One region of the Shinella sp. M31 genome, then DNA from elsewhere that is predicted to be linked to it. Evidence: predicted binding sites of a transcription regulator. Region 1 holds the regulator's gene; each other region holds the start of a gene.

Evidence for each region. The regulator LexA, encoded in region 1, represses DNA repair genes until DNA is damaged. The targets are predictions, from matches to a motif close to TGTTCNNNNTGTGTTCNG.
Region 2: a site for LexA is predicted at 3,027-3,044, ahead of parE (DNA topoisomerase IV subunit B). Genes of this name have one in related genera too.
Region 3: a site for LexA is predicted at 2,245-2,262, ahead of ACOZKU_RS00020 (DNA polymerase IV). Genes of this name have one in related genera too.

What each region holds. Positions count from the first base shown of each region.
Region 1 is NZ_JBLZPH010000095.1:11,339-21,244, reverse strand. Features, by position in the region: gene trpC (indole-3-glycerol phosphate synthase TrpC) at 1-153, shown strand, start outside; gene moaC (cyclic pyranopterin monophosphate synthase MoaC) at 167-661, shown strand; gene glp (gephyrin-like molybdotransferase Glp) at 661-1,878, shown strand; gene ACOZKU_RS16090 (beta strand repeat-containing protein) at 2,041-4,878, opposite strand; gene lexA (transcriptional repressor LexA) at 5,444-6,172, shown strand; gene ACOZKU_RS16080 (ComEC/Rec2 family competence protein) at 6,315-8,843, opposite strand; gene gltA (citrate synthase) at 9,149-9,906, shown strand, end outside.
Region 2 is NZ_JBLZPH010000083.1:56,735-66,640, reverse strand. Features, by position in the region: gene ACOZKU_RS14300 (caspase family protein) at 1-1,242, shown strand, start outside; gene ACOZKU_RS14295 (hypothetical protein) at 1,258-1,863, shown strand; gene ACOZKU_RS14290 (alpha/beta hydrolase) at 1,868-2,752, opposite strand; gene parE (DNA topoisomerase IV subunit B) at 3,049-5,115, shown strand; gene ACOZKU_RS14280 (hypothetical protein) at 5,198-5,629, shown strand; gene ACOZKU_RS14275 (DUF2336 domain-containing protein) at 5,626-6,753, opposite strand; gene ACOZKU_RS14270 (hypothetical protein) at 6,882-7,511, shown strand; gene tig (trigger factor) at 8,220-9,695, opposite strand; tRNA gene ACOZKU_RS14260 (tRNA-Leu) at 9,876-9,906, opposite strand, start outside.
Region 3 is NZ_JBLZPH010000001.1:575-10,480, forward strand. Features, by position in the region: gene ACOZKU_RS00005 (PleD family two-component system response regulator) at 1-1,323, opposite strand, end outside; gene ACOZKU_RS00010 (response regulator) at 1,339-1,710, opposite strand; gene ACOZKU_RS00015 (DUF3572 domain-containing protein) at 1,852-2,142, shown strand; gene ACOZKU_RS00020 (DNA polymerase IV) at 2,267-3,613, shown strand; gene ACOZKU_RS00025 (L,D-transpeptidase family protein) at 3,745-5,058, shown strand; gene ACOZKU_RS00030 (hypothetical protein) at 5,055-5,492, shown strand; gene dnaE (DNA polymerase III subunit alpha) at 5,521-9,018, opposite strand; gene ACOZKU_RS00040 (hypothetical protein) at 9,160-9,297, opposite strand; gene ACOZKU_RS00045 (hypothetical protein) at 9,377-9,906, shown strand, end outside.

The sequences.
Region 1 (9,906 bases):
AGCGGCGTCTTCACCCATGCCGATTGCGCACGCCTCGGGAAGGTCGGCATCTCCACCTTCCTCGTCGGCGAAAGCCTGATGCGCAAGGACGACGTGGCCGCGGCGACCCGCGAACTGCTGACCGGCTCCGCCGGCATGCTGGCGGCGGAATGATGGTGGTCGAAAAGTGACTGGGGACGCCCGCACGCTCACCCATATCGGCGCCTCCGGCGAAGCGCACATGGTGGATGTCGGCGACAAGGCCGAGACCGTGCGCATCGCTGTCGCCGAGGGTTTCATCCGCATGGCGCCGGAAACGCTCGACCTGATCCTCAAGGGCGACGCCAAGAAGGGCGACGTGATCGGCACGGCACGGCTGGCCGGCATCATGGCCGCCAAGCAGACGTCCAGTCTCATCCCGCTCTGCCATCCGCTGATGCTGACCAAGGTGACGGTCGATATCCGCGCGGATCACGCCCTGCCCGGCCTGCGCATCGAGGCCATGGCGAAGCTCATCGGCCGCACCGGCGTCGAGATGGAGGCACTGACCGCCGTCAGCGTCGCCTGCCTCACGATCTACGACATGGCCAAGGCTGCCGATCGCGAAATGGAGATCGGCGGCGTGCGCCTTGCCGAAAAATCCGGCGGCCGCTCCGGTGACTACAAACGCAGAGAGCCCTGATGTCCCTCCTCCCCGTTGCCGACGCCCTCGACCGCCTGCTTTCCGCGGCCAAGCCCACGCAACGGACGGAAAGGGTCCCGCTTCATGAAGCGGACGGCCGCGTGCTGGCCGAGGACGTCGCCGCCCGCCTCACCCAGCCGCCCTTCGACAATTCCGCCATGGACGGCTACGCGGTGCGCCATGCCGATATCGCCGCACTGGGGTCGATCCTCAAGGTCGTCGGCACTTCGGCCGCCGGCCATGCCTTCGAGGGAACGGCCGGTCCCGGAGAGGCCGTGCGCATCTTCACTGGCGCACCGCTGCCCGCTTTTGCCGATACGGTGCTGTTGCAGGAAGACGCCGAAAAGCTGGATGGAGATCGCATCCGCACGACGTTCCTGACGCCTAAGGGCCGCCACATCCGCCCGCGCGGCCAGGATTTTGCCGAAGGCGACGTGCTGCTTCGGACCGGCGATGTGCTCGATGCCGGACGCCTCACCGTCGCGGCCGCAATGAACCATGCGGAGCTTACGGTCTATGCCCGTCCCCGCATCGCCGTGCTCGCCACCGGCGATGAGCTTGTCACGCCCGGCACGCCGCCCGGCGCAAGTCAGATCATCGCCTCCAACACCTACGGCGTCTCCGCGATCGCGCGCGCCTCCGGCGCCGAGATCATTGACCTCGGCATTGTCGGCGATGACAAGCCGGCGATCCTCGAAGCCGTGCAGAAGGCCCTCGCGCTGGATATCGACGTGCTCGTCACGCTCGGCGGCGCCTCGGTCGGCGATTTCGATCTGGTCCAGCCCGTGCTCGGCGAAGCCGGCATGGAACTCGACTTCTGGCGCATCGCCATGCGCCCCGGAAAACCGCTGATGGTCGGGCGCCTCGGCGATGTCAGGATCGTCGGCCTTCCCGGCAATCCCGTCTCCAGCCTCGTCTGCGCCCTGCTCTTCCTCGAGCCCCTGGTGCGTTGCCTCGCCCACCTGCCGGCGAAAGACCGCATTCACAAGGCGTTCACCGCCGTACCGATCAAGGAAAACGACCATCGCCAGGACTATGTGCGCGCCCGCATCACCCGCGGACCCGATGGTGACCTGCGCGTTACCCCCTTCGACAAACAGGATTCGTCCATGATGCGGATTTTCGCCGACTCCGAAGGCCTGCTCATCCGCCCTCCGAACGCGCCCGCCGTCGAAGCCGGCACGGCCTGCGACGTGCTGCTGGTGCGCGAACCGTAGGCCGCCGGAAGCAAGGCGCCGGAAGATCCGACGCCTTGAACATTCAAGCCGATCCTATCTCGCGGCAACGCCGCTGGAGCATTTCCAGCCGAAGCGAAGTCGCTTTGCCTGGAAATGCGGTAATACAAGAACCTAAAGCATTTCCTGCGAACCGGAACTGCTCTAGACGATGAAGAAATCGGCATTGGTGATGCCGAGCCCTGCAGAAAGCGTCGCAAACAGCACCGATCCACCCGCCGCATTGCCGTTGCTGTCGTAGAACAGCTTCCCGGTATCGGTTTCGTAAATGATGCGATCGTTGGAATCGCCTGCCGTGCCGCTCGTATTGGCGACGAACTGCGCGGCACTGAGGACGCCCACACCGACAATTGCGTTGAAGATGGCATTATCCAGTTGGATCGTGTCGTTGGCGAAGTTGAAGTCCGTGATGGAATCGACGTTGGCGGCCCCGAGCGCCGTATTGAACAGGAACGTGTCGTTCCCGCTGCCCCCGGTCAGCGTGTCATTGCCGGCCCGACCGTTCAGCGTATCGTTGCCATTGCCGCCGATCAGGACGTTGACATTGCTGTTGCCCGTCAACGTGTCATTGAAGGCCGAACCGGTCAGATTTTCGATCGATGAATAGGTGTCGCCCGCCGCGTCGCCGGTATTGCTGGCCGGCGTTGTCAAGCTTGCAACCACACCGGCCGCGGCCGTCTGATAGGAGGCCCTGTCCGTTCCATTGCCGCCTGACAACGCGTCGGCGCCGGCCCCACCGATCAAGGTGTCGTTGCCATCCTGCCCGAACAAATTGTCGCTCCCGCCGAGGCCGGAGATCGTGTCCGCGCCATTGCCGCCGAGAATGCTGTTGGTGCCGTTATTGCCCGTCAGCGTGTCGTTGAAGGCCGAGCCGGTTAGGTTTTCGACCGAATTATAGGTGTCGCCAGCTGCCTCCCCGGTGTTGCCTCCCGAACTGGAAAGATTGGCGATCACGGCCGCGGCAGCATCCTCATAGGTCACCCGATCGCTTCCGGCGCCGCCGGAAAACTTGTCCGCGCCCGCGCCACCGAGCAGGACGTCGTTGCCATCGTTGCCGAAGATGTTGTCGTTTCCGCCGAGGCCGGAGATCCTGTCGTCACCGTTCCCACCGAGAATGCTGTTGGTGCCGTTCGTGCCGGTCAGGGTGTCGTTGAACGCAGAACCGGTGAGATTCTCGATAGAGTTGTAGGTGTCGCCAGCCGCTTCACCGGTATTGCCTCCCGGGCTGGAAAGGCTTGCGACCACGCCGGCCGCCGCATGGGCATAGGTGACCCGGTCGGAACCGGTTCCGCCGGACAGATAGTCGCCACCCGCGCCGCCGTCCAGTACGTCGTTGCCTCCCGTGCCAAACAATTCGTCACGCACCGACGTTCCGCGCATCGTTTCGTCGTCGTTGTCGCCGAGGATGATCAGCCGGTCGCCCTCACCGACATTGGGATTGAAATCCTGCACTTGGAGTTGTGACAGGTCGACCGAGGTGGCATCGCGCATTTCGACGCGGAAACGGTCAGCCGTACCGACAGCCGCAAAGTCGAGAACGAGATCGGCTGCAAGGCCGGCTCCGATCTGGTCGGCGCGGACGATGACGAGCTTTTCCGGTGCCACGGCCTCGAACTCGATTTCCTCGACAGAGATGATCGTCGTGTCCACGAGGCTGATGTCGCCGGTGGCCAGGATGCGGTCGGAATCCGCACCGCCGTCGATCGTGTCGTTGGCAAAGGCGTCGAGACCGCCCCCTTGGAACGTATCGTTGCCGGCATTGCCCGACGCGATGTCGTGCAGCGAATCGACCTGGATCGTATCGCTTGCACCGTCGCTGACGCTGGTGCGGATCAGTTCGTTCACTTCGCCGGTGATGCGGCCGGCGTCGCCGTCGGTATCGCCGCTATCCTGCCATACGGTGACGAATTTGCCATTTTGCAGGATGCCGAGGGCAGACAGAATGTCGCGGTCGAGACCTTCCGCCGCGATTGCGAATTCGCTCGCCAAGTTGGCCGACAAGGCATTGCCGTTCTGATCGAAGATGCGGGCGAAGATGTCATCGACAGTGCCGTTAAAGGGGCGCGTCCAACTGACGACGATGAAGCCGTTCGACAGGACGGCAATGTCGGGATCGACCTCGTCTACGGTGCTTGAGGTGTTGACCTTGATGAAACCGGTCTGGGCGACCCCGTTGGCGTCGAAAATTTCGAGCGTGATGCCATTGCCCAGCGTGCCGCCTTCTGCCCAGCCGGAGTCCGTGTAAACCACGGCCCAATTGCCGTTCGGCAGCGCCGCCAATGCTGATTGCGTGTTGTCACCGAAGCCATCGATCACGAAGTCTGCGGTGCGCAGGCTGCCGTCGGCATTGTAGATCGTGGCCCTGAGCGGCTGGTTGGCCGGGTCGGTGTCCGTATAGGTGACGACGAAGCCGCCATCGGCCAACCCGACGACGGACGCGTCGTTCTGGATGCCGACGGTCGCCGCATTGACTTGGGTGAAGCTGCCCAACTGGACGCCGGTGTCGCTGTAGCGGCCGAAGAAGATATTGCCTCCGAACGTAAAGCTGATGACGAAGCCGCCCCCGCTGAGCGCGCTGGTGATCGGGTCCTCGAAAGCGATCGACGGACCGCTCAGGGTCAGTTCGCCGCCGACAGCATTGCCGTCCTGGTCGAAGATGCGGCCGATCAGTTCGCTTTCGGCCGGGTTGTTGTCATCCCACACGACCAAGACGTTGCCATTGGCAAGCTTGGTCAGCGAAGGCTTTCCGGGAGGCTCAGTGTTGGCGTCGTCATAGGGGACGCGGAAACTGCCGACCTGATTTGAGTCGGCATCGTAGAAATCCAAGAGAATGAAGTTGCCGTTTGCGGTATTGTAAGCGGCGACGAAGCCGCCATTGTCGAGTCCCAGCACGTCCGGCAGGATTTGGGTACCCGGCGTGAACGTATTTACCCCGAACTGGGCGGTCGTGGTGGTCGTGGCGAAGGTGGTTGTGACGGTCATCGGTAACACTCCTGAACTGCTGTGATTGATCGGAATTCAGCGTGATTTCGGTAGAACCGCGGTTTCATGCGAACGCATTCAACAGCGCGCATCAGGCCACTCGACAAGAGAAAGGCCAGTGAACAAGACGACATCTTTGCTTGCGGAGTCGGGAACACGGGTGTCGTCAGCCCGTGTTGCATAGAGGAGCTGCCCATCGCAGATGGTTCGGTTCACAGAGAAGACAGAGAGGAAATCCCTTCCCCCAACGCGACGTAGTTTCGCGTTGAGGTGCTCCTTCAGTCCTTGAGCGCGTCGTTCTCAATGACGCCTCGAAATAAAGAACGCGCGTGAATCCGAGCTTATTCTATAATTATCTTTTTTTCTTACATTTGATATCCCACAGGACCCTAGTACGGCGCAAGGCAAGCCTCCCGCATCCCTTGACCGGTATCCGTGCCGTTCCTTTTGGCCAGTACGGGAGCACGGTTTCATCGCCATATTGTTTCAGCGGCCCCTTGCGGAACACATATGGAACAGATAGTGTCTGTTCTGGATTTGTTTCACGATTCTCGGTGGAGAGGCCATGCTGACGCGCAAACAACAGGAACTGCTCCTGTTCATTCACGAGCGTATGAAGGAATCCGGCATCCCGCCGTCGTTCGACGAGATGAAGGACGCGCTGGATCTCGCCTCCAAATCCGGTATCCATCGTCTCATCACGGCGCTCGAGGAGCGCGGCTTCATTCGCCGCTTGCCCAACCGGGCGCGGGCGCTCGAGGTCATCAAGCTTCCCGAAGCCTATTCGGCAAGCCAGCAGCCCCGTCGCGGCTTTTCACCCACCGTTGTCGAAGGCAGCCGCGGCAAACAGCCGGCGGCACCGACGCCCCCGCACCGGGTCGCAACACCGCAATCAGACGTCATGTCGTCTTCGGTCTCCGTGCCCGTCATGGGCCGTATCGCCGCGGGCGTGCCGATCTCCGCCATTCAGAACAACACGCATGACATCACCGTCCCGGCCGAAATGATCGGTAGCGGAGCTCACTACGCGCTGGAGGTCAAGGGCGATTCGATGATCGAAGCCGGCATCTTCGATGGCGACACGGTCATCATTCGCGATACCAGCAGCGCCAATCCCGGGGAAATCATCGTGGCGCTCGTCGACGACGAGGAAGCCACGCTGAAGCGCTTCCGCCGCAAGGGTGCATCCATCGCGCTCGAAGCCGCCAACCCCGCCTATGAAACCCGCATCTTCGGACCGGATCGCGTGAAGATCCAGGGCAAGCTGGTCGGGCTTATCCGGCGTTACAACTAAGCGAACCCTGCCGGAGGCGCTCGTGCTATAGCGCGCCTCTGAGAGTGCATACCTGCTTTCTGGATTGTGCGCCTTCATCAAGGCGCCGAGCCTGTGCGGTTCTAGGACTGGATTTGCCGGACCGGCCAACGAGGTGTTGAGCTCAAAAATCGCTCGGGCTGATCGCCTCGACGTCAATGAAGCCGCCGTGAGCGCCGCTTTGGCGACGGTCTCCCTCGGCGTTGCCGCTGGTGTAAGTTCCGGTTCGCCAGTCATAGGTGCGGTGGCGCGACCACGGGCGATCCAGCGTTTCAACGGCAGGCGTGATGCTGGCTTCGAGCATGAAGGGAGCATTTTCCTCCTCGGCGGCAATGATCTCCAGGGCTCCGGTTCGCCGCAGGTGTCGGGCGGTGATGAGCTTTGCACCGGAGCGGCACGCAGCGGTGCGAAGCGGCACCTGCGTGATGACGAGGTCTGCGAGATCGCAGGCCGTGCCGAGGAACGCGACGTCTTCCAGCGTGGCGATACGCCATTCGTTTGGTGAAACGGCCACGCAGAAAGCCTTGGTCTCGCAGACGAAACCCGCCTGCTTTGCCGCCGCGTCGAGCGCGGACAGCATGGCCGCTTTCGCCTTTTCGCGATTTGCCTTGTGGCGTGGCGATTTTCGTTTTTTCGTGGTTTCGTCAGCAGCATCCTGTACTTCGACCGTCAGCCCGGCGGTCTTTCGCATCGTCGGCTTGACGACCTCGTCCAGCCGCAGGGCCCGGCGCCATTGCGCATAGACGAAATCCGGCGGGCGGGCACGGTTCGTCGCAACCCCACTCTCGCGCAGGATGGCGACGAGGCGGCCGTCTTCCGAGACCAGAACCTCGGGCCTTCTGTGATCACCGGGCCGGAATGCGACGGCGATGCCGATCAGCACGAGCAATGTTCCCGCATGGCGAAGGCGCGTTCTGAGGATACAGACGAGCCCGCCGCCGAACCCGATCAGCAGAAAGGCGGCGAACGGGATGCGGCCGGTGACGATCTCGCCCTTCCAGCTCGCCACCCAGTTGGACAGGGCGATCATCCACTCGATCCCCTTGCCCATGATCGCGAAGGGAATGGCATCGAGCCCGAAAGGCATCAGCAGCACGGCGACGAGGCCGAAGGGCATGACGATGGCGCTGATGGCGGGCATGGTGAGGAGGTTGCCCGCCAGCCCATAGGCCGGAATCCGGTTAAAGTGGCCGATCGAATAGATCAGCGTCGAAAAACCGCCGATCAGCGAGGAGAGCACCAATCCGCCGAGGAAGCGGCCGGCCGAACCGCCGGCGGCCGGCAACACCCCGCCCCGGCTCTCCCGTTTCACCGGCCGCTCGCGCCATGCCGCATAGCCGGCGACAAGCCCCAGCGTTGCGGCATAGGACATCTGAAAACCGGGATTGGTGACCGCCGACGGCGTAATCACCAGGATGAGGATGGCCGAGAGCGCGACATTGCGCAGGCTGATCGCCGACCGGCCGAACAGCACGGCGACGAGCATGACGCAGATCATGATCCACGACCGAACCGCCGAAAGCGCCCCGCCCGAGACGAGAATATAGAGCGTCACCATGACGAGCGCCCCGGCGGCGGCGATTTTCTTTGCCGGATATCGCTCGGCAAAACCGGGGATCAGCGCCATCAGCATGCGTGCGCCGACGAGAAACGTGCCGGCCGCCAGCACCATGTTGAGCCCGGATATCGCCAGCACATGGGCGAGCCCCGCCTGCCGCAACGCCTCCACCGTTTCCGGGCTGATCGCACGCTGTTCGGCCGTCACCAGGGCGGCGGCGATGGCGCCTGCATCGCCGCCGATCCGGCCGCGGATATGCTCGGTCAGATTGTTGCGCCATGTCGCGATCTCCTGCCGGATCCGCTCCTCAAGACCCGCCGGTTTCGCCGCAACCTGTTGCGGTGCCTTATAGAAATAACCAACCGCGCCATTGCCGGCGAAATAGGCATCGAAAGCGAAATCGTTGAGCCCGGCCAAAGCGGGGCCGGATGGTGGATTGAGCCGTGCACGGCCTGCAATGCCACCGCCGATCGGGATCGATTCGTGCCGGTTGCGCGCGAGAACCGTCACCACACTGGGTGCACGCTTTAGGATGGGATCCTGTGTCGCCGTCAGCGCGATGCGGTAGCGGACAGCGCCCCGCTCGTCGCTTTCGCGCGACAGCACGCGGCCGGTAATCTGCGTGGTCACCGGTGCGTCGAGCAGGACGGTATCGAGCCGGGCGCTTTCGAAGGCTGCAAGCAGCATGCCGACAGGCACAAGAAACGCAGCCCCGGCGGAAAGCGCCCGCCAATCCTCCCGGTGGCGCAGGCGCCAGGCGGGCCAGAAGGTGGCACAGGCGAGAACAAAAAGAGCGAGAACGGAGGGATCGGAAAGAGCAGCAAACCAGAGAGCGGCTCCCGCGCCGAGAAAGACCGGTACGAACAGAAAGAAATGACCGTGTGCCCGTTCCTCGGCAAAGGCGGCGTGCATGTTTTTTGGTGGAAGAACGGCGTGCCGAAGCCGGCTTTCGATCCGTCTCAGAGCGGCAGGCAACGCGCCCCCGTGCTGCACGTCATCGAGTGCTATCGGTGGCGATGGGACGTCGGAAAACGTTCGCCAGGCGTCGGCCTCGCGCAGTGCCTCCCGTTTCTCCGCCTCCTTCACCCCGGCCATGATCCCGGCCCCTTTTTCTGCCACCATAATGCAATCGACGACAAAAAACTTCAATCAACAGTAGGCGGGAAAAATACTAAGCCAGCAAGATAGGATGCGCCCTCCGCAATTGCGCGGGCACGCGCACAGGTTGCTTGCAACTTCGTCGAAAGGGTAGATATTGCGTTGCCGGAACGCTTATTTTCGCAGTGCACAATTTGCCTTTCGTATTGCTTGGCAGGGCACCGTAAATGGGCTAGCAAAACGAGCATGTTCATGGGTGCGGCACAAATGCGTGCCACCATTCGAAACAACGGAGGATCGTCATGACAGGAACTAGCGCGGGTGTATCGATCGGTGGCAAGACAGTTGAGCTGCCGACGCGATCCGGGACGATCGGCCCCGATGTGATCGACATCGGCACCCTCTACAAGAATACCGGCGCCTTCACCTACGATCCCGGTTTCACCTCCACCGCATCCTGCGAATCGAAGATCACCTATATCGACGGCGACGAAGGCGTCCTGCTGCATCGCGGCTATCCCATCGACCAGCTGGCCGAGCATGGCGACTTCCTGGAAGTCTGCTACCTGCTGTTGTACGGCGAACTGCCGACGAAGTCCCAGAAGGACGATTTCGATCATCGCGTGACGCATCACACCATGGTGCACGAGCAGATGAGCCGCTTCTTCACCGGCTTCCGTCGCGACGCCCATCCGATGGCCGTCATGTGCGGCTGCGTGGGCGCCCTGTCGGCCTTCTACCACGACTCGACCGACATCACCGATCCGCACCAGCGCATGGTCGCGTCGCTGCGCATGATCGCCAAGATGCCGACGATCGCCGCCATGGCCTACAAGTACCATATCGGCCAGCCCTTCGTTTACCCGAAGAACGACCTCGACTACGCGTCGAACTTCCTGCGCATGTGCTTTGCGGTGCCCTGTGAAGAGTATGTGGTGAACCCGGTTCTGGCCCGCGCCATGGACCGCATCTTCATCCTGCATGCAGACCACGAGCAGAACGCCTCGACTTCGACCGTTCGCCTCGCCGGCTCCTCGGGCGCCAACCCGTTTGCCTGCAT
Region 2 (9,906 bases), on a different contig from region 1:
GTCACGGCCTTTTCGCGCAAGGTCGAGACCGCCGATATCGCGCTTGTCTATTATGCAGGCCATGGCGTGGAGGCGGCGGGGGAAAACTATCTCGTGCCCATCGATATCAAGGTCGACGACCCCGCGAAAATCCCCGATCAAGCCGTCAGCCTGTCGTCGGTGCTGCGCAGTGTGGAACGGGCACGAAAACTGCGCGTGGTCATTCTCGATTCCTGCCGCAACAATCCTTTCCCGAGATTGGCCGGCATGGTGGCGGCCAATGGCGCGACGCTCGGCGGCGACGGGCTCGCGGCGCCGGACCCGTCGCGGGGCATGCTGGTGATCTACGCGGCAGAAGGCGGCAAGGTCGCGCTGGATGGCGACGGCGAACACAGCCCCTTCGCCACCGCGATCCTCGAAAACCTGCCGAGGCCAAATGTCGAGATCGGCCTCGTCTTCCGTCAGGTGCGTGATCGCGTCATGTCGCTCACCGCCAATCGCCAGCAGCCGCATTTCTACGGCTCCCTGTCGGGCACCCCCTATTTCCTCGCCGGCGAGGATGCCGCCGTTGCCGACAGCGGCGACAAGGCTTCGCAATGGCAGACGCTGAAGCCCGACCAGGAGGTGCAGCTTGCCGCGCTGGCAGGTGAAGGCAACACGCGCGCCATGCTCGGCCTCGGCTACATGGCGCTGACGCCGGATACGAAAAAATTCCAACCCGAAAAAGCCTTCGAATTCTTCCGCAAGGCCGCGGATGCCGGCGATGCCGAAGCCATGTTCGAACTCGGCAAGCTCTACGAAAAGGGTATCGGCACGGCGCAGAACGTGCCGGAAGCGATCGAACTCTACCGGCAGGCCGCCGATCTCGGTTTCGCCGACGCGATCAACGATCTCGGCTTCCTCTATTATCAGGGCGCGGAGGGCTTGCCGCGCAATCCGCAGAAGGCGGTCGAACTCTTCATCCGCGCCGCGGACCTGCGCCACCCGCAGGCCATGTTCAACGTCGCGGCGCTGATCGACGACGGGCTGGTGCCCGGCAAGACGCCGGAGGACGCCGCCAGATATCTCTATCAGGCGCTGCGCTCCGGCGTGGATGATGTTCTCCAGCAGCTCTCGACCCGTCCGACCATGTTCAAGCAGGAAACGCGCGAGGCGCTGCAAGCCGAACTCAGCCGCAACAAATTCTACAAAGGCACGATCGACGGCGATATCGGCGTGGGCACCCAGCGCAGCATGCGCATGGCCTTCGGCGATCCGGAATAACAAGAGGAGGAAGGCATGATCAAATCGGCTTATCTGCGTTCGATCCACGCCGCGCTGCTGGCGGGCGCACTCACCCTCACGGCCATCCCCGATGTCCAGGGACAGACGAGTCCCGGCCGTGGCTCGACGGCCTCCCAAACCAGCAGCGACGCAACGTCGACCGCCGTTGCCGTGCCAACGGACTATCTCACATCCTCTATCGTCAGGAACATCAACGGCGCACGCGCGGAATGCGCCGGCTATGATCCCGTCTACCGCATCGACTGTCTGCGCCAGCGCTTAGCCGATATCGCCCAGCGCATTCCAGCCGGCCCGGCCTATGCGGAAGCGCGCCAGATCATCAGCCGCGCATCCAGTAAACTGGGCCGCATCCAGGCCGGCATCACGGACGCGAAGGCGCCGCGCCAGCGCTCGCGGGCCAATCCCCGCCTCAAGCAGACGAAGACCTATGCCGCGGTCAAACGGGAAAAGCTCAGTAAGGCGATGGAGCAGGCACGGCAGGTGATCGAGGAAGCATCGACGCAATTATTGCGCGCGGCCGAAAACTCGGAGAAACGCGCCAGCCATTATCAGCAGATCGCCGCCGCGCTCGATTCGACGAAGGTGCTTCTACGCTCGTGAAACCTTATTGAGACAACAGCCAGTTCAGCGTTTCGCGCCAGTCGGTCATGCGCACCGGCGTGCCGTGGCCGCCGGTCTGGAACAGCACGAAGCGGGTCGGAATACCCGCCTTGCGCAATTTGCGGAACACCGCGATCTGGTCGTTTGCCGCATAGACGCTGTCGCTGTCGCCATGGGTGAAGAAGACCGGCAGCTTCGCCTTGAAGGCCGGCGTCTTGGCATAGTCGCCATCCGCCGCCCCGCCCATCAGCACCATGCCGGACAGGCTTTTGACCGCAGCGGGATCGCGCACGACGCGGGCGCAGATGAAGCTGCCCATCGAGGCACAGGCGAGGATGACCGGCGCATCCGGCGACAGCGCCTTGGCGCGCAGGATTAGGCCTGAAATGCGCGCAGCGCCCGCATCGTCGAAGGATGGTACGCTCGGTGCATAATAGACACCGCCGCCGCGCACCGCGAGGTTCTTCAGCCGGTTGAAATTGCCGCCGAAACTCCAGTCGTTGCTGCCGAGCCGCCGGTCACCGCCGCGCCCATGGATGAAGATGACCGCGAAAGCCGCCCCCTCGCCCTTGCCGGTCATCGTCACATCGACCGGTCCCGCCGGCGTGTCAATCGTCGCATTCTGCTGCGCCTTCTTCACCGCCGTCGAGACATAGGTCGATTTCACCCGGCGTTCCGGCACCTGGTCGCGCCCGTTGATGTCGCGCATTTCCTGGTAATCGACGACCCGGAGCGCCCCGTCATCCGTCGTCTCGACCACCGTGCCATAGGCGAACAGCTCGTCCTTCCACGGCTGGAGCGTCACCGCCATCGCATCCTGCGCGGCCAGGCCGGCGAAGAGCGTGGCGAAAACCAGCCTTTTCAGGCAATGAACTGTGGACTGACGCATGAACGGCGGCTCCTTGGGGCTGGCGATACTTGCCATTCACCCGCCCGCAACGCAATCCTTGGCCAGCGGTTGGCGCGGCTTGACGACCGACGGACACGGGGACGCCGCCTTGAAGCGGCAAGACGAGACAGGACGGCCGTCCGGTAGAAGTCCGGCGTTGCCCTGCTGCCATCGCGGAATGTCCCGGAATCTGCCAGAGTCGCAAGTGATTCGCCGACCATCCCTTTTGCGCCAGATGCCGATCCCCCGGGGATCGGCGGGAAAAGCTGGCAAACGGAACAAACTCTGAACAGCCCATGCAAGACGACAACAACGACCTCTTCGCCAATATGCCTTCCGAGCCCGAGCGCCAGCCGGCCAAGCCGGTTGAAAAGCCCGTTGCCGCAGCGCCCGCGCCGGCGCGCGAGACCCGTCCGCCGCTGAGCGAGGGTTCCGGCGGCTACGACGCGTCCGCGATCCGGGTTCTTGAAGGCCTCGAGCCGGTGCGCATGCGCCCCGGCATGTATATCGGCGGCACGGACGAGAAGGCGCTGCACCATCTCTTCGCCGAAGTCATCGACAACTCGATGGACGAGGCCGTGGCCGGCCACGCCAATTTCATCGACGTCAATCTCGATGCCGAAGGGTTTTTGACGGTCACCGACAACGGCCGCGGCATCCCGGTGGAAAACCACCCGCAGATGCCGGGCAAATCCACGCTCGAAGTCATCCTCACGGTGCTGCATGCCGGCGGCAAGTTCGACGGCAAGGCCTACGAGACCTCGGGCGGTCTGCACGGCGTGGGCGTCTCCGTCGTCAACGCGCTGTCCGATGAGCTGGAAGTCGAGGTCGCGCGCAACAAGAAGCTTTACCGCCAGCGCTTTTCGCGCGGCAAGCCGGTCGGCGGGCTCGAAGAGCTCGGCGACGTGCACAACCGCCGCGGCACGAAGGTTCGCTTCCACCCCGACCCGGAGATTTTCGGCGCGCATGCCCGTTTCGACCCGGCCCGCGTCTTCCGCATGGCCCGCTCGAAGGCCTATCTGTTCGGCGGTGTCGAAATCCGCTGGAGCTGCGACCCGTCGCTGCTGCCCGAGGGTTCTGAAACGCCGGAAAAGGCCGTCTTCCACTTCCCCGGCGGCCTGAAGGACTATCTGCAGGCGACGCTCGGCAAGGAATACACCGTTACCCGTGAAATCTTCGCCGGCAAGAGCGAGAAGTCCGGCGGCCACGGCTCGCTGGAATGGGCCGTCACCTGGTATGGCGGCGATTCGCTGATCCATTCCTATTGCAACACCATCCCGACGGCCGACGGCGGCACGCACGAGGCGGGCCTGCGCATCGCGCTCACCAAGGGCCTCAAGGCCTATGCCGAACTCACGCAGAACAAGCGCGCCAAGGATATCACCACCGACGACGTGATGATCTCGGCGGTCGGCATGCTCTCGGTCTTCATCCGCGAGCCGGAATTCGTCGGCCAGACGAAGGACAAGCTCGCCTCGGTCGAGGCGCAGCGCATCGTCGAAAACGCGCTGCGCGATCCCTTCGACCACTACCTCGCCGATAACCCGGCCGAAGCGGCGAAGCTGCTGGAATGGGTGATCGAGCGCGCGGAAGAGCGCATGCGCCGCCGCAAGGAAAAGGAAGTCTCCCGCAAGACGGCGGTGCGCAAGCTGCGCCTGCCCGGCAAGCTCGCCGATTGCTCGCAGAACTCCGCCACGGGTGCCGAACTCTTCATCGTCGAGGGCGATTCGGCCGGCGGCTCGGCCAAGCAGGCGCGCAACCGCTCCAATCAGGCCATCCTGCCGCTCCGTGGCAAAATCCTGAACGTCGCCAGCGCCGGCCGCGAAAAGCTCGGCGCCAACCAGCTGATCTCCGATCTGGTGCAGGCGCTCGGCTGCGGCACACGGACGAAATACCGCGAGGAGGACCTTCGCTACGAGCGCGTCATCATCATGACCGATGCCGACGTCGATGGCGCGCACATCGCCTCGCTGCTCATCACCTTCTTCTATCAGGAGATGCCCGACCTCATCCGCGGCGGCCATCTCTATCTCGCCGTACCGCCGCTCTACCGCCTCAGCCAGGGCGGCAAGACGCTCTATGCCCGCGACGACGGCCATCGCGAGGAACTGATGCGCACCGAATTCAACGGCCGCGGCAAGGTCGAAATCGGCCGCTTCAAAGGCCTTGGCGAGATGCTGCCGGCGCAGCTCAAGGAAACGACGATGGACCCGGCCAAGCGCACCATCCTCAACGTCATGATCGACGACGTCGATTTCGAGGGCACGCGCACGGCCGTCGACGACCTGATGGGCACGAAGCCGGAAGCCCGCTTCCGCTTCATCCAGGAGCGCGCCGTCTTCGCCGACAACCTCGACATCTGACGGGGTTTCGGCCGAGCCTGCGCCTTACTTTCGCAGCAATACCCGCCTCTAACCGGCATCGTTCAATGCGGAAAGGACAGCCATGAAAGCTGCGCTCATCGTCATGACGATCATGGGCTGCGACGACAGCGCGACCCAATGCCACTATATCGATACGGTGCCGAAGAGCTGGCAGACCGTGGCGCTGTGCGACGCCCAGGCCGAGACCTATATCAACCGGCATCAGGACAAGAACTATCCGGTCATCGTCGCGGTCTGCGAAAGCAACAACGACCGCATGACCGCCGATGTGGCCAAGCCGGAACCGGAGGCAAAGCCGGCGGAAACGGCCGTGCAGGCCGAAATCCCGGTGCCTGCGGAGACGGCGGAAGCGCGCCAGGGTCTCGCGGCCCGTACCCTGAACTTCGTCAAGAAGGCCATTCCGGATGCCGCCTCCCTCAAGGCCGCGGTCGTCAAGCCCGTACGCTACGCCGAAGACGGCTATAGCTGGGTCATAAAGCGCTTTGCCGATTAAGCGGCTTCACGCGACGCAATGAGCGCATAGCTGCGCGCCGTCTGCCGCTGTTCGGCGATCGCCAAGCGCTCGACCAGTTCCAGCATGGACTGGCATGCCGGATTGCCGGTGGCGCGGGCCCGCGACAGCAGCCGTTCGGATACGGAAAAATCGCTCTCCCCGCCCTTCGCCTCACGCCGCCAGAGCAGGGTCGCCTCGGTGAAGAGCGCGCTGATGTCGCGGCCGAGCCCCGCCGTTTCATAAAGCGCGCGCACGGCCGCCTCGCGGCCATCGGAGAGGATGGAGCGGACCCGCCGCTCCGCCTGCCCCGAAAGATTGGTAATGGCGGCCGCGAAGAATTCCACGCGGCCGGTACACAGCGCATGCATCAGGAAAACCGGCGTCAGGCGTCCCGTGAGGCGCAGATGCTCGACAAGGCCTGGCATTTCCATCGCCGTCACATTCGCGACCATGCCGATCGTCGCCACGTCGCAGGCCTCGCGCGTGATGCGCTCCACACGGTTTTCGCCGATCGCTGCCTGGATGAGCCCGAAACCGGCCAGCGCCGTGCCGATCTTCTCCACCAGCGCCTGGCGTGCATCGCTGGGCAGGTCGTCGCGATCGAGCAGCAGCGCGCGGATTTCCGCGTCGTCGCCGAGACGCTCGGCGATGCGGCAAAGGCTGCGGCGCGACAGTACCGCGCCTTCGTTTTCTAGAAGGGCCAGCACCTCGGGCGCTTCGCCGATTTCCGCCATGGCGGCGCAAACGGCGCGCGAAACATAGCTGCGATGGGCAATCAGCATGCGCGTCGCATCGCTGCCCTTGGCGGCGAGATCGACGAGATCGGCGTCCGTCAGCAATGACGAACACAGGATGATCCGGGCGGCGATTTCCGGCTGGTCTTCAGCGAGAGGCAGGATAACGGCGCGCGGCGCGTCCTCGCATTCGGCGAGCGCCTCGGCCAAAGCCAGCCGAACCTTCGGCGCCGGGTCGTCGAGCAGGAACATCATCGCCATTTCGGCGGCGCGGCGATCGTCCGGCGCGATGCGCGCCTTTGCGTAAGCCTTCGCCAACACACTGGCAGCCTTCGCCCTGTCGGCTGCCCGCGCGGTCTCGACCCAACGAAGAAAAGCATGAACGATCAAAGGACGCCCCAAACGCCTGCACTAAGCTACTGAAAACACGCTAACGCCAAAGTGTTTAAGATTGGTTCACCATATCCATTAACCGAGCGGTCATTGCCAGAGGCGGCCACAAAGCCCTATGAAAAGCCATGACTCCGCTGCCCCGCGCCCTGCTCGCCCTCACTCCCGATCAGCCGATCCCCGCCAACCGGCGCGGCGTGCTGGTCCCCGCCGCGCAGATCAGCGAAACGGACATCGACGGTGCCATCGTCGTGGTCAAGACCGACTCGGATATCGCGACGCTGCAAAAGGCCCTCACGGCCGGCGCCGCCATGATCGCGCTCGCCGGCTGCCGCACCGGCGCCGATCTCCAACGCCTCGCCACATTGCTGCCGGTCGCGGAGGCGCAGACCGGCCGGACCGAAGGCAGCATATCGATTCTCGCCATGACCGACGGCATCCTGCCGGCCCCGGGCGCACGGGAAGGCCTTGCGGGGAAATCGAAGCGCCTCGCCGGCCTGGTGTGGGACCAGAGACGCCTTGTCTCGGCGCTCGGCGCGACACGGATGCGAACGGAATCCGGCGAATGGCTCCCCCCCTTCTCCACCGCTCGCGCCGCCACGCTGTTAACCGCGGCGGCAGCCAGCGTGCCCGCCTACGATTCGGCTTTTGACCTCGACGACGAGGCTTTTGCCCGAGCGTACGAGCAGTCCCGTGGCGAAGGCTTCTTTGGCCTGATCACCGCCACGGCAACGCAGACCGCATTCAAAGGACGATAGGCCGCGGCGTCGCTTGCCCGTCCTCGCGCCGCGTCATCATCCCCGTATTTTCCCCGCCCGCCAAACCTGTGTCTACAATCCTCCCATCCCGCCGCGGATACACTGCCAGGCGTGGCAGCGAGGCGGGATCGGCGCGGCGTGTGGGGCGAAGACGCAGAACCCTACGCACCGGGCCTGCGGAAAATGGTCTCCCTCCGGCGACATGGGGGAAGCGGCGGGGTGTCGGACCGATCCCGTCGTTTCATGCCCCAAATGGCGCGCCGGATGTGCCTGTGCGGCACGCAAGGGGGCCGGGACTGGCGGATGCGTCGGCATCGTCCGCCGGGCAGGAACAGGCCGGAAGGCGAAAGTCTTCCGTCGGGATCGCCAGAGCGTGCGGTTTCGATGTCAAAACGGCGCTGTTCCCGCCCGGAAACCGGCGAACGACATCAGCCATCCCGGCTTTTGCAGAGGGATCGGAGTCGCGGGCAAAAACCGCTGAACGGGGCGCTGAAAGGTGCCACCTACATACCATTCCACGAGGCAGCTTCCAGCGCCCCGTCCGGAATGCTCTTTGAAACCCCACGGGCGGCAAAGCCGTTGCGTGGATATTGGTGCGCAGGCGACAGGCCGCGAGCGGAATGGCGGCAAGGCATCCACAGCCTCTGTCGTGGAACGAAAAAGGCCGCCCGATGGGCGGCCTTTCCAGATGCGATCGTATCGAACCGATTATTCGGCGTCGCCTTCAGCGGCCTTCTTCTTGGCCGGGGCCTTCTTCTTCGGAGCGGCGTCTTCGCCTTCCTGAGCTTCGGCCTTGGCGGCAGCCTTCTTCTTCGGCGCAGCCTTCTTGGAGCCCTTGTCGTCGCCGTCTTCGTCGTCGGCGAGCAGGTCTTCCTTGGAAACGGTCTTGTCCGTTACCTTGATTTCACCGAGCAGGTGATCGACGACCTTTTCTTCGAAGATCGGTGCGCGCAGCGAAGCGGCGGCACCCGGGGTCTTCTGGAAGTATTCGAGGATCTGCTTTTCCTGGCCCGGGAACTGGCGCAGCTGCTGGTAGAGCGACTGCTGCATTTCCTCGTCGGTGACCTGGACGCCGGCCTTTTCGCCGATTTCCGAGAGAACGAGGCCGAGACGGACGCGGCGTTCGGCAAGCTTGCGGTATTCTTCGCGAGCAGCTTCTTCGGTCGTGTCTTCGTCAGCGAAAGTCTTGCCGGACTGGGCGAGATCGGTGTTGATCTGGCGCCAGATGTTTTCGAACTCGGCTTCGACCAGGCGCTCCGGGGTTTCGAACTTGTACATTTCGTCGAGCTGGTCGAGGATCTGACGCTTGACCTTCTGGCGGGTGACCGAGCCGTACTGGCTTTCGATCTGGCCGCGGACGATCTCGCGCAGCTTGTCGGCCGATTCGAGGCCGAGCTTGCTGGCCAGCTCGTCGTTGATCTCGACGTCGGCGGGAGCAGAAACTTCCTTGACCTTGATGTCGAAGGTGGCTTCCTTGCCGGCGAGGTTTGCGGCCGGGTATTCAGCCGGGAAGGTGACGGTGATGACCTTCTCGTCGCCAGCCTTCAGGCCGACGAGCTGCTCTTCGAAGCCCGGAATGAAGCGGTTGGAGCCGAGTACGAGTTCTGCGTCTTCGTCCTTGCCGCCGTCGAAGGCTTCGCCGTCGACCTTGCCGAGGTAGTCGATGGTGACGCGGTCGCCGTTTTCGGCCTTGCCCTTCTTGGTTTCGTAGGAGCGGGCGCTTTCGGCGATCTTGAGGATCTGCTCGTCGACTTCCTTGGCGTCGATATCGACGACTTCACGGGTGACGGCGATGCCGGAATTGTCCTTGAGGTCGATTGCCGGGATGACTTCGTAGGACAGCGTGAATTCGAAATCGGCCTGACCGTTCAGGATCTTTTCCGCTTCGGCCTGGTCTTCGGTCATCGCGACTTCTGGCTGCGTGGCCGACTTTTCGCCGCGCTCGGACAGGATCGCGGTCGGGCGGTCGCGGACGATCTCGTTGACGAGTTCGGCCATGACGGACTTGCCGTACATCTTCTTGAGATGGGCGAAGGGCACCTTGCCCGGACGGAAGCCGTTGATGCGGACACGGCCCTTCACGTCCTCAAGACGCTCGTTCATCTGAGCTTCCATGTCCTTGGCCGGGATGACGACCTTGATTTCGCGCTTCAGCCCTTCAGCGAGCGTTTCGATAACCTGCATGTTCAAACCTTTATTTCGAGTTGGCGGTGCTCAAACCGCGGTTCCGGTTATGGCGAGCACCCCGCCGGTCCATTTGCCGGCAGTGGCTTTACTGAATTCGGTGGCCTTTTGGCAAGCAAAATGGCGCGCTGAAATGCTCCACGCCGCGCGAAAACCCGTTGTTTTCGCGTTTTGTGGCTCTGGTGCGGGTAGAGAGACTTGAACTCCCACG
Region 3 (9,906 bases), on a different contig from region 1:
TTCGTAAAGCGCGGTATCCGCGCGCTTCAGCAGACCTTCCGGGCTGTCGCCCGTCGGCAGAACGGAAGCGGTGCCCATCGAGGCGGTAATCGGCAATAGGACATCGGTGCCGGGAATGCGGAACGGCTCGCGCTCGACGATGGTGCGCAGACGCTCCGCCACACCGGCCGCCATTTCCGGCGTCGTGTCGGGCATAACGAGCACGAACTCCTCCCCGCCATAACGGCAGGCGAGATCGGCGCCGCGCACGGCCGAGCGCACGCGGTTGGCGAATTCGCGCAGCACCGCGTCGCCGGCATCGTGGCCATAGGTGTCGTTGACCAGCTTGAAACGGTCGATATCCGTGATGCAGACCGAAAGCGGACGGCCACGCGCCGTGGCGCGGTCGATCAGGAGCTTCATGTGGTTGTCGAGGTAACGGCGGTTGTGCAGCCCGGTCAAGCCGTCCGTCACGGCAAGCTCGATCGTCTGCCGCACGCTTGCGCGCAGACGGTCGTTGCAGCGCTTGCGGCGGATCTGGGTGAGACTGCGGGCGATCAGCTCGTTCGGGTCGATTGGCCGGATCAGGTAGTCCGTCACGCCGAGATCGAGCGCGCGCACGACCATGTCGTCGTCGCCCTGCTCCGTGACCAGCAGGATCGGCAGGAAACGCGTGCGCTCCAGCGACCGCAACTGCGAGCACAGGCGCAGCGGATCGTAATCCGTGAAATTGGCGTTGACGATGACGAGCTCGTAGTTGCTCTCGGCGGCCTGGAACAGCGCCGCCTGGGGATCTGACATGCAGGTGACTTCGGCGATGGGCTTCAACGCACGCGCAACACGCTCCTGCGAACTCGCACGGCCGTCGACCAGCAGGACGTCGCCCGGCTCGTCGCCGAGATTGCTGTCGAGCCCCTCCTCCATCGAGATCGCGCGGGCGGTCGTTGCACGCATGCGCAGCTCGTCGGTCAGCGTCTTGAGGCGCACAAGGCTTTTCACCCGCGACATCAGCTGCAGATCGTTGACCGGCTTGGTGAGAAAATCGTCGGCACCGGCCTTCAAACCGCGCACGCGATCGGACGGCTGATCGAGCGCCGTGACCATGACGACGGGAATATGGGCAGTGCGCGGATTGGCCTTCAGCCGCTCGCACACCTCGAAACCGTCGATGCCGGGCATCATGATGTCGAGCAGGATGAGATCGACCTGGGTGCGTTCGCAGATCGACAGCGCTTCATAGCCGTTGTCGGCCGTCAAGACGTCGAAATATTCCGCCAGAAGCCGCGCTTCGAGCAGCTTCACATTGGCGGGAATATCATCGACGACGAGAATGCGTGCTGTCATGGTCGCGCCCCTGCCTCACGCGTCGCCGAGATAGGTTTTAATCGTCTCGATGAATTTCGGTACGGAAATCGGCTTGGAGACATACGCCTCGCAGCCGCCCTGCCGGATGCGCTCCTCGTCGCCCTTCATCGCAAAGGCCGTGACCGCGATGACGGGGATCACGTGAAGCTCGTCGTCCTCTTTCAGCCACTTGGTGACTTCAAGGCCCGAGACTTCCGGAAGCTGGATATCCATCAGGATCAGATCGGGGCGATATTTGCGCGCAAGATCAAGGGCTTCCATACCGTTCCGAGTCTGGATGGTCGTGTAGCCGGATGCCTCGATAAGGTCCCGGAAGAGCTTCATGTTGAGCTCGTTGTCCTCGACAATCATGACCTGCTTGGGCATCGTAAGTCCCTGTTCCTCTGACCGGCCTTGCAACCCATCGGGAGATGGATAAGTTGCGGCAAAGCCGAAATCACCCAGCCTGACCGCAGCCACGTTAGCGTCACTTGGTTGATTAAAAGGTAAATTTCCCGAGGGAAAAGAATGAAAAGCCAAAAAGATACACCTGCGGCCGAGACCGCGGAGACAACTGCCGTCGCCATTCTCGGCTGGCTCGCCGGCGAACCGGAATTGCTGTCGCGTTTTCTGGCGCTGACGGGTGTCGCGCCGTCCGAGGTCCGTAACGCCGTCAATGACCCCGGCTTCCTCGCCGGCATCGTCGATTTCCTGATGAGCCACGAGCCGGATCTGCTGGCGTTCTGCGACGCGACGGGCACCAAACCGGAAACGGTCGTGCACGCCCATGCGGTACTGTCCGGCCCCGCCGACTGGTGAGCAGTCGGCGCCCGGCACCGTTCCAGCGCCTTTGTGTGTACGGTCATGCATTCCATCCCGGGCGACACTTGAGACTCGTGAATTTAGGCACTAATGTCGCGATGTTCAATGTTTGTTCCTGATGATGAGCACCGCCGCACCACGCTTCCCGGGCTTCTGTCGCGACTGCCTGTCCGGGCAGAAGGCGGGCCTGCGCCGCTGCAGCGCCTGCGGCAGCCCGCGCCTCCTCTATCATGACGAACTCTACGACCTGACGCTGGCGCATATCGACTGCGACGCCTTCTATGCCGCCGTGGAAAAGCGCGACAATCCCGAGCTTGCCGACAAACCGGTCATCATCGGCGGCGGCAAACGCGGCGTCGTCTCCACCGCCTGCTACGTCGCGCGCATCCACGGCGTGCGCTCGGCCATGCCGATGTTCAAGGCGCTAGAAGCCTGCCCCAATGCGATCGTCATCCCGCCGGATATGGAGAAATACGTAAAGGTCGGCCGCCAGGTGCGCGCCATGATGCAGGATCTGACGCCGCTGGTGCAGCCGCTGTCCATCGACGAGGCCTTTCTGGAACTGAAGGGCACGGAACGTCTGCACCACGATCCGCCTGCCCGCGTGCTCGCCCGCTTCGTCCAGCGCGTCGAGCAGGAGGTCGGCATCACCATTTCCGTCGGCCTCTCCTATTGCAAATTCCTCGCGAAGGTCGCCTCCGATCTCAACAAGCCGCGCGGCTTTTCCGTCATCGGCGAGAAGGAAGCGCTGGATTTCCTGAGAGATAAGCCGGTGCGCCTCATCTGGGGCGTTGGAAAGGCCTTTGCGGAGACGCTGGAGCGCGACGGCATACGCAGCGTCGGCCAGCTTCAGACCATGGAGGAAACCGACCTGATGCGCCGCTATGGCGTGATGGGCAAGCGGCTGTTCAATCTGTCGCGTGGTCAGGATGATCGCGAGGTCCATCTGAACGACGCCGCAAAGAGCGTTTCGTCCGAAACCACGTTCTTCGACGACATCTCCAGCTATGACGAGCTTGTCACGCATCTGCGTCGCCTCAGCGAAAAGGTTGCCGCGCGCCTGCGCAAATCCGGCATCGCCGGCCATACCGTCGTGCTCAAGCTGAAGACCGCCGACTTCAAGAGCCGCACGCGCAACCGCAGGCTCGAAGACCCGACCATGCTTGCCGACCGCATCTTCCGCACCGGCATCGAGCTTTTGCGCAAGGAGACGGACGGCACGAAATACCGCCTGATCGGCATCGGTGTCAGCGATCTCACCGATCCCGCTCGCGCCGACCCGCCCGACCTTGTCGATCCCGCGGCAACCCGCCGCGCAGCGGCCGAAGCCGCGATGAACACGCTGCGCGACAAATTCGGCAAGGCCAGCGTCGAGACCGGCTATACATTCGGTAAATCCGGCCCCGATCGCTTTCACGGAAAGTTGACCTTCAAGACGGCCGGAAAAATCGACGACCCCACCGAATAAATCCCGGCAAACCAGCGTTCCTCCCTGCATCGGGTTGGCACAGATCGGGGGATCGGCCGGGTGCATCAAGCCTTCCTTAAATCGGATGCACTACGCTTGCCGTCGGTTTGTATTGCGTACGGATGGGTAACATGAAGTTTCGCCTGGCGACTGGCATGAGCATACTTGGCCTGCTGTTGAGCTGCGGTACCGCGCTTGCGGGCACGCTCGAGGGGCCGTTGCAGATCATCGTTTCGAAGGACCTGCAGGAACTGAAGATCTACGACGGCGACGTGGTCGTCGCCACCTCGCACGTCTCCACCGGCAAGGCCGGCCATTCGACGCCGACCGGCATCTTCTCGATCCTGGAGAAGAAGCGTACGCATTTCTCCAACATCTATGACAGCGCGCCGATGCCTTTCATGCAGCGCCTCACCTGGTCGGGTATCGCGCTGCACGCCTCCAACAGCGTGCCGTCCTATCCCGCCTCGCACGGCTGCGTGCGCCTGCCGAACGCCTTTGCCAAGACGCTGTTCAGCGTGACGCGGCGCGGCGGCCATGTGCTGATCACCGACCGCGAGATCGTGCCGCAGGAAATCGTTCATGCCGCACTGTTCAAGCCCGTCGTCGTGGTGCCGGATACGCCGCTTCTCTCCCAGGCGGGCCTGCGGCCCGGCCTGATCGAGGCCGGCGACAAGGCCGTCGAGGTTGCGATGACCGATCCGAAGCCGGAAATCCTCCCGGCGGTCGTGCAGAAGACCGAGCAGGACCCGATCCGCATCCTGATCACCCGTCGCGGCGACCGCGAGATGATGATCGACCTGCAGACGATGCTGACGTCGCTCGGCTACGATGCCGGCGTGCCGGATGGCCTGCATGGCAAGCAGACCGTGATCGCCATCCGCGCCTTCCAGCTCGCCGAGGGGCTGAAGGAAGACGGCATGCTGACGCCGGAACTCGTGGCCGCCGTCTATGCCAAGGCCGGCAAGGGCACGCCCCCGAACGGCCAGATCCTCGTGCGCCAGAAATTCAAGCCGCTGGTCGAAGCCGCCATCACCATCCGCAACCCGGAAATCGCGCTCGGCACCCATTTCCTGCTGGCACGCGACGTCGATAGCGACAAGGGCAAGGCGGACTGGTTCGGTGTCAGCGTCGACAACCAGCTTTCGCCCGCCACGCTGAAGCGCCTGGGCATCACCACCGAAGCCGATGCCTCGCAGCCGGATGCGCTGACAAAGACGCTCGACCGCCTGGACATTCCCGCCGACACGCGCCTGCGTATTTCCGAACTGATGGGCGAAGGCGCCTCGCTGTCGATCTCCGACATTGGCCTCGGCCCGGAAACCGGCGACGGCACGGACTTCATCACCGTGACGCGCAAGGTGCAGCAGAAGGCCGATGCCTCGGCGGTGCAGGGCATCAAAAAAAGGAAGAAAAAGGCGTCATCGATTACGGTCGTGAATTGACGGGACAGACGGCCGTTTGTTTTGAGGTCGAGGAGGTCTTCACCGAAGAGAATGACCTTCTCGTCCTGTCTCTCGGCTTCGTCTCTGCGGATGACCCGCTCGACATCATCCATTTCGCCTGCGGAGGTGAACGGAGCGGCTCGAGCCCACCACCGGCCGAGGACCTGCTCTATGTGGAACGCACCGACCAGAGCCTCGCCTGCGACGGTCGCGACGTACAAAGCCTCATCGGCGATCACGACCGCATCGAGTTGCTGCTGACGGAAAATGGCGCCCGTGCCTTGGGTTTGCCGATGCACACGCACTATCTTTTCAGCAAACATCCTGATCTGCAGCCTGCCGCTTTCTCGATGCTCGCTGCCATGGTTGCAGCCGGCCAGCAACAGGTTGCCGTCCGACTTCCCCTTCAGGCCACCGATCATCCCGCGTCATAGTGCTTCCCAGCGGAACCGGCTTGCGCTCCTACACCAACTCCACATCCAGCACGCCGGGCGCCGAGCGCAGGGCGGCGGCGATTTCGGGGGAGATGCGGAAGCGCTCGTTCAGCTCCACCTCGATCTCGCGCTGGCCGTTGTCCTTGATGACGATGAAGGAGACGAGGCCGTCGCCCTTGGTGTTGAGATGGGCGGCGATGGAACGCAGCGGGCCGCTGTCGCGCACATAGACGCGCAACGCCTTCTGGGTCTGGAGCGATTCCTCCTCAAGGGAGCGCAGCGTCTGGATGCGCAGGCCGATGCCCTCCGGGCGCTCTTCCGCCTGCACGGTCATGACCAGTGATTTGCCGGGCTCCAGCAGGTCGCGGTACTGGTTGAGCATTTCGGAAAACAGCACGGCCTCGAACTGGCCGGACGAATCCGAGAAGGCGACGATGCCCATCTTGTTGCCGGTGCGCGTCTTGCGCTCCTGCTTGGAGGTGACCGTGCCGGCAAGACGGCCGGCCGTCGCACCGCGTTTCACGGCAGCGGAAAAATCGCCAAATGTCTGCACGCGCATCTTCGCGAGAAGCGGCGCATAGGTATCGAGCGGATGAGCGGATAGGAAAAAGCCGAGCACCTGGAACTCGCGGTGCAGTTTTTCCGAGGCGAGCCAGGGCGTGTAGGCGGGCAGCGTGATGACCTCCGGCCCGGTCGCAGCGCCCATGCCGAAAATATCGCCCTGCCCGCTCGTCTTGTTTTCCTGCGCACGCTGGGCAGCCCCCAGCAGACGGTCGAGGCCGGCGATCATGGCGGCGCGGTCGTGACCGAAGCAATCGAAGGCGCCGGCGACAATCAAGCTTTCGAAGACGCGGCGGTTGACGAATTTCGGATCGATGCGCGTGCAGAAATCCTCGAGGTTCTTGAACGGCTTGTCGCTGCGCACCTCGACAATATGCTGGACCGCGGCCTCACCGACGCCCTTGATGGCGGCAAGCGCGTAGTAGATCCGGTTTTCGCCGGTTTCGAAATGCGCAAAGGACGTCTGCACCGAGGGTGGGATGACGGCGATGCCCAAGCGGCCGGCATCCTGCCGGAAATCGTTCAGCTTGTCCGTGTTGGACATATCGTAGGTCATCGACGCGGCGAGGAATTCGACCGGGTAATGCGCCTTCAGATAAGCCGTCTGGTAGGAGACGATGGCGTAGGCAGCGGCGTGCGACTTGTTGAAGCCGTAGTTGGCGAATTTCGCGAGCAGGTCGAAGATAAGGTCGGACTGCGGCTTGGACACGCCGTTCTTGACCGCGCCGTCGACGAAGCGGGCGCGCTGCTTGTCCATTTCCTCCTTGATCTTCTTGCCCATGGCGCGGCGCAGAAGATCGGCCTCACCGAGCGAATAGCCGGAGAGAACTTGGGCGATCTGCATCACCTGTTCCTGGTAGACGATAACGCCCTGGGTTTCCTTCAGCAGGTGGTCGATCTTCGGATGGATCGATTCGATCTCCTCCTCGCCATGCTTGCGAGCGTTATAGACCGGGATGTTCTCCATCGGGCCGGGGCGATAGAGCGCGACCAGCGCGATGATGTCCTCGATGCAGTCCGGCCGCATGCCGATCAGCGCCTTGCGCATACCGGCACTTTCCACCTGGAACACGCCGACCGTCTCGCCGCGCGACAGCATCTCGTAGGTCAGCTGGTCGTCCAGCGGCAGGCTTTCGAGTTTCACCTCGATATTGCGCTTGCGGATGAAATCGACGGCGGTCTTCAGCACGGTGAGCGTCTTCAGGCCGAGGAAGTCGAACTTCACGAGGCCGGCCTGTTCCACCCATTTCATGTTGAACTGGGTGACGGGCATGTCGGAGCGCGGATCGCGGTACATCGGCACGAGCTGCGACAGCGGCCGATCGCCGATGACGATGCCGGCGGCATGCGTGGAGGCGTGGCGGTAGAGACCTTCGATCTTCTGGGCGATATCGAGCAGGCGGGCGACGACCGGCTCCTTCTCCGCCTCCTCCTGCAGCTTCGGCTCTTCCTCGATCGCCTTGTAGAGCGGCGTCGGATTGGCGGGGTTGTTCGGCACGAGCTTGCAGATCTTGTCGACCTGACCATAGGGCATCTCGAGCACGCGGCCGACGTCGCGCAGTGCGGCACGCGCCTGCAGCGAGCCGAAGGTGATGATCTGCGCCACCTGCTCGCGGCCGTATTTCTGCTGCACGTAGCGGATCACCTCTTCACGGCGATCCTGGCAGAAGTCGATGTCGAAGTCGGGCATCGAGACGCGTTCCGGGTTGAGGAAGCGCTCGAAAAGCAGCGAGAAACGCAAGGGATCGACGTCGGTGATGGTGAGCGCGTAGGCGACGAGCGAACCTGCACCCGAGCCGCGGCCCGGCCCGACGGGAATATTGTGCTGCTTGGCCCATTTGATGAAGTCGGCAACGATCAGGAAGTAGCCGGGAAACTTCATGCGTTCGATGACGCTGAGTTCGAAATCCAGCCGCTCGCGATAATCCTGCTCCGTATAGCCCGGCGACAGGCCGAGCAGCGCCATGCGGCTCTCGAGACCCTCCACCGACTGGCGGCGCAGCTCTGCCGATTCCGCGCGTTCCGCCTCTTCCGGATCGTCCGTCGCGCCCGTGAAGCGCGGCAGGATGGGCCCGCGCGTTTTCAGCACGAAGGAGCAGCGCTTGGCGATCTCGACCGTGTTCTCCAGCGCCTCCGGCAGGTCGGCAAAGAGCTTTGCCATGTCCTTGCGGCTCTTGAGATAGTGATCCGGCGAGAGGCGGAAGCGGTTGTCGTCCGACACCATCGCATTGTGCGCCACCGCCATCAGCGCGTCATGCGCATCGTAATCGTCCGGCGACGGGAAGAACGGCTCGTTGGTCGCAACCAGAGGCACGTCTTGCGCATAGGCAAGTTCCACCATGCGCCGTTCATGTTGCTTGTCGTAACGCCCATGGCGCTGCAGCTCGATATAAAGTCGATCGCCGAACACCGTCTTCAGCGCATCGAGCCGCGCTTTTGCGACAGCGGGCTGCCCGGCAAGATAGGCCATGTCGATGGGACCGCCGCGCGCGCCTGTCAGCGCGATCAGCCCGTCCGCGCCGCCCTCCGCCAGCCAGCTATAGGCGATACGAACTGTCTGCCCGCTTTCGCCGCCGAGATAGGCGCGGCTGACGAGTTCGACGAGCCGTGCATAACCGGCGTCGCTGGCTGCAAGAACGACGATCGACGGCAGTTTCTGAAGCTGCGCCTGTCCGCTGCGCCTTTCCCCCTCGCCCTCGTCTTCCATGTCGATCGACAGCTGGCAGCCGATCAAGGGCTGGATGCCGTCGCCGACGGCTTTTTGCGAGAATTCGAGCGCCGCGAACAGATTGTTCGTGTCGGTTATGGCGATCGCCGGCTGCTGGTCGGATACGGCCTTGCCGATGATCTTCTTGATCGGCAAGGCGCCTTCGAGCAGCGAGAAGGCCGAATGCACGCGCAGGTGCACGAATTCGGGCGTCTCGGCGATCTTCTCGCCAACCGTTGCTTCCGCCGCTTCCGCCATGTCAAACGTCCTTCCGATCAGAAGAAAGACCTTAAGCGGATTCGGACCCGTCTCGTCCAGACGGTTCTTGGCTTTGCACCCGCTTTCCACCGGACGAGTCCGCGCGGAAAGCGCAAATGATCAATGGAGAGAGTTGGACCGTCAGATTCCAAAGAGGAGGACGGAGAAGCTGGCGACGAACAGGGCGATGGAGGTGAATGCTGCAAAGTCACGAAGAAAATCGGTCATTGTGGCTCCCTTTCCTTTTATGTTTTTATTTTGTTCTATTTCTGTTCTCATGTCAACAGCTTTCCACAGCCCCTCTGGACCGGCGCCGCCGCGCGCAATAAGGTCGCCTCGGCCCCATGGAGGAAATAAGATGAAGTCGATTGCCGCCGCCCTCGTGTTTTCGATTGTTCTGCCTGCCGCAACGATGGCCGCCGACTTTCCGGCAGACCGCATCGTCGCCATGGCGAGCGGCGACTGGAACAAGGACGGCACGGCGGACCTGGCTGTGATCGCGACGCCGGGCGATGACAGCGGTGACGACAACGGTCTTTACATCTATCTCGCGGAGCCCAACGAGAACCGACTGACGCTTGCCCTGTCGCTGCCGAACAGCGTCTGGGGCGACCTCACCATGTCCGGTCGCGAACCGGAGCTTGCCGCGCTCGCCAACGGCTCCCTCACCCTCACGACCAAGAACGACTCGGTCGGGCGCGACCGCTGGCGCCAGTCGCTGACCATCGCCTACCGCAATTTCGATTTCATCGTCGCCGGCTACACCTATTCGAGCTACGATACGCTCGACCCCAATGCCAGCGCCGAATGCGACCTCAACGTACTGACCGGCAAGGGCAAGACCAGCGGTGGTCCGGTTTCCGGCCAAGCACAGTTCGCGCTGCTCAA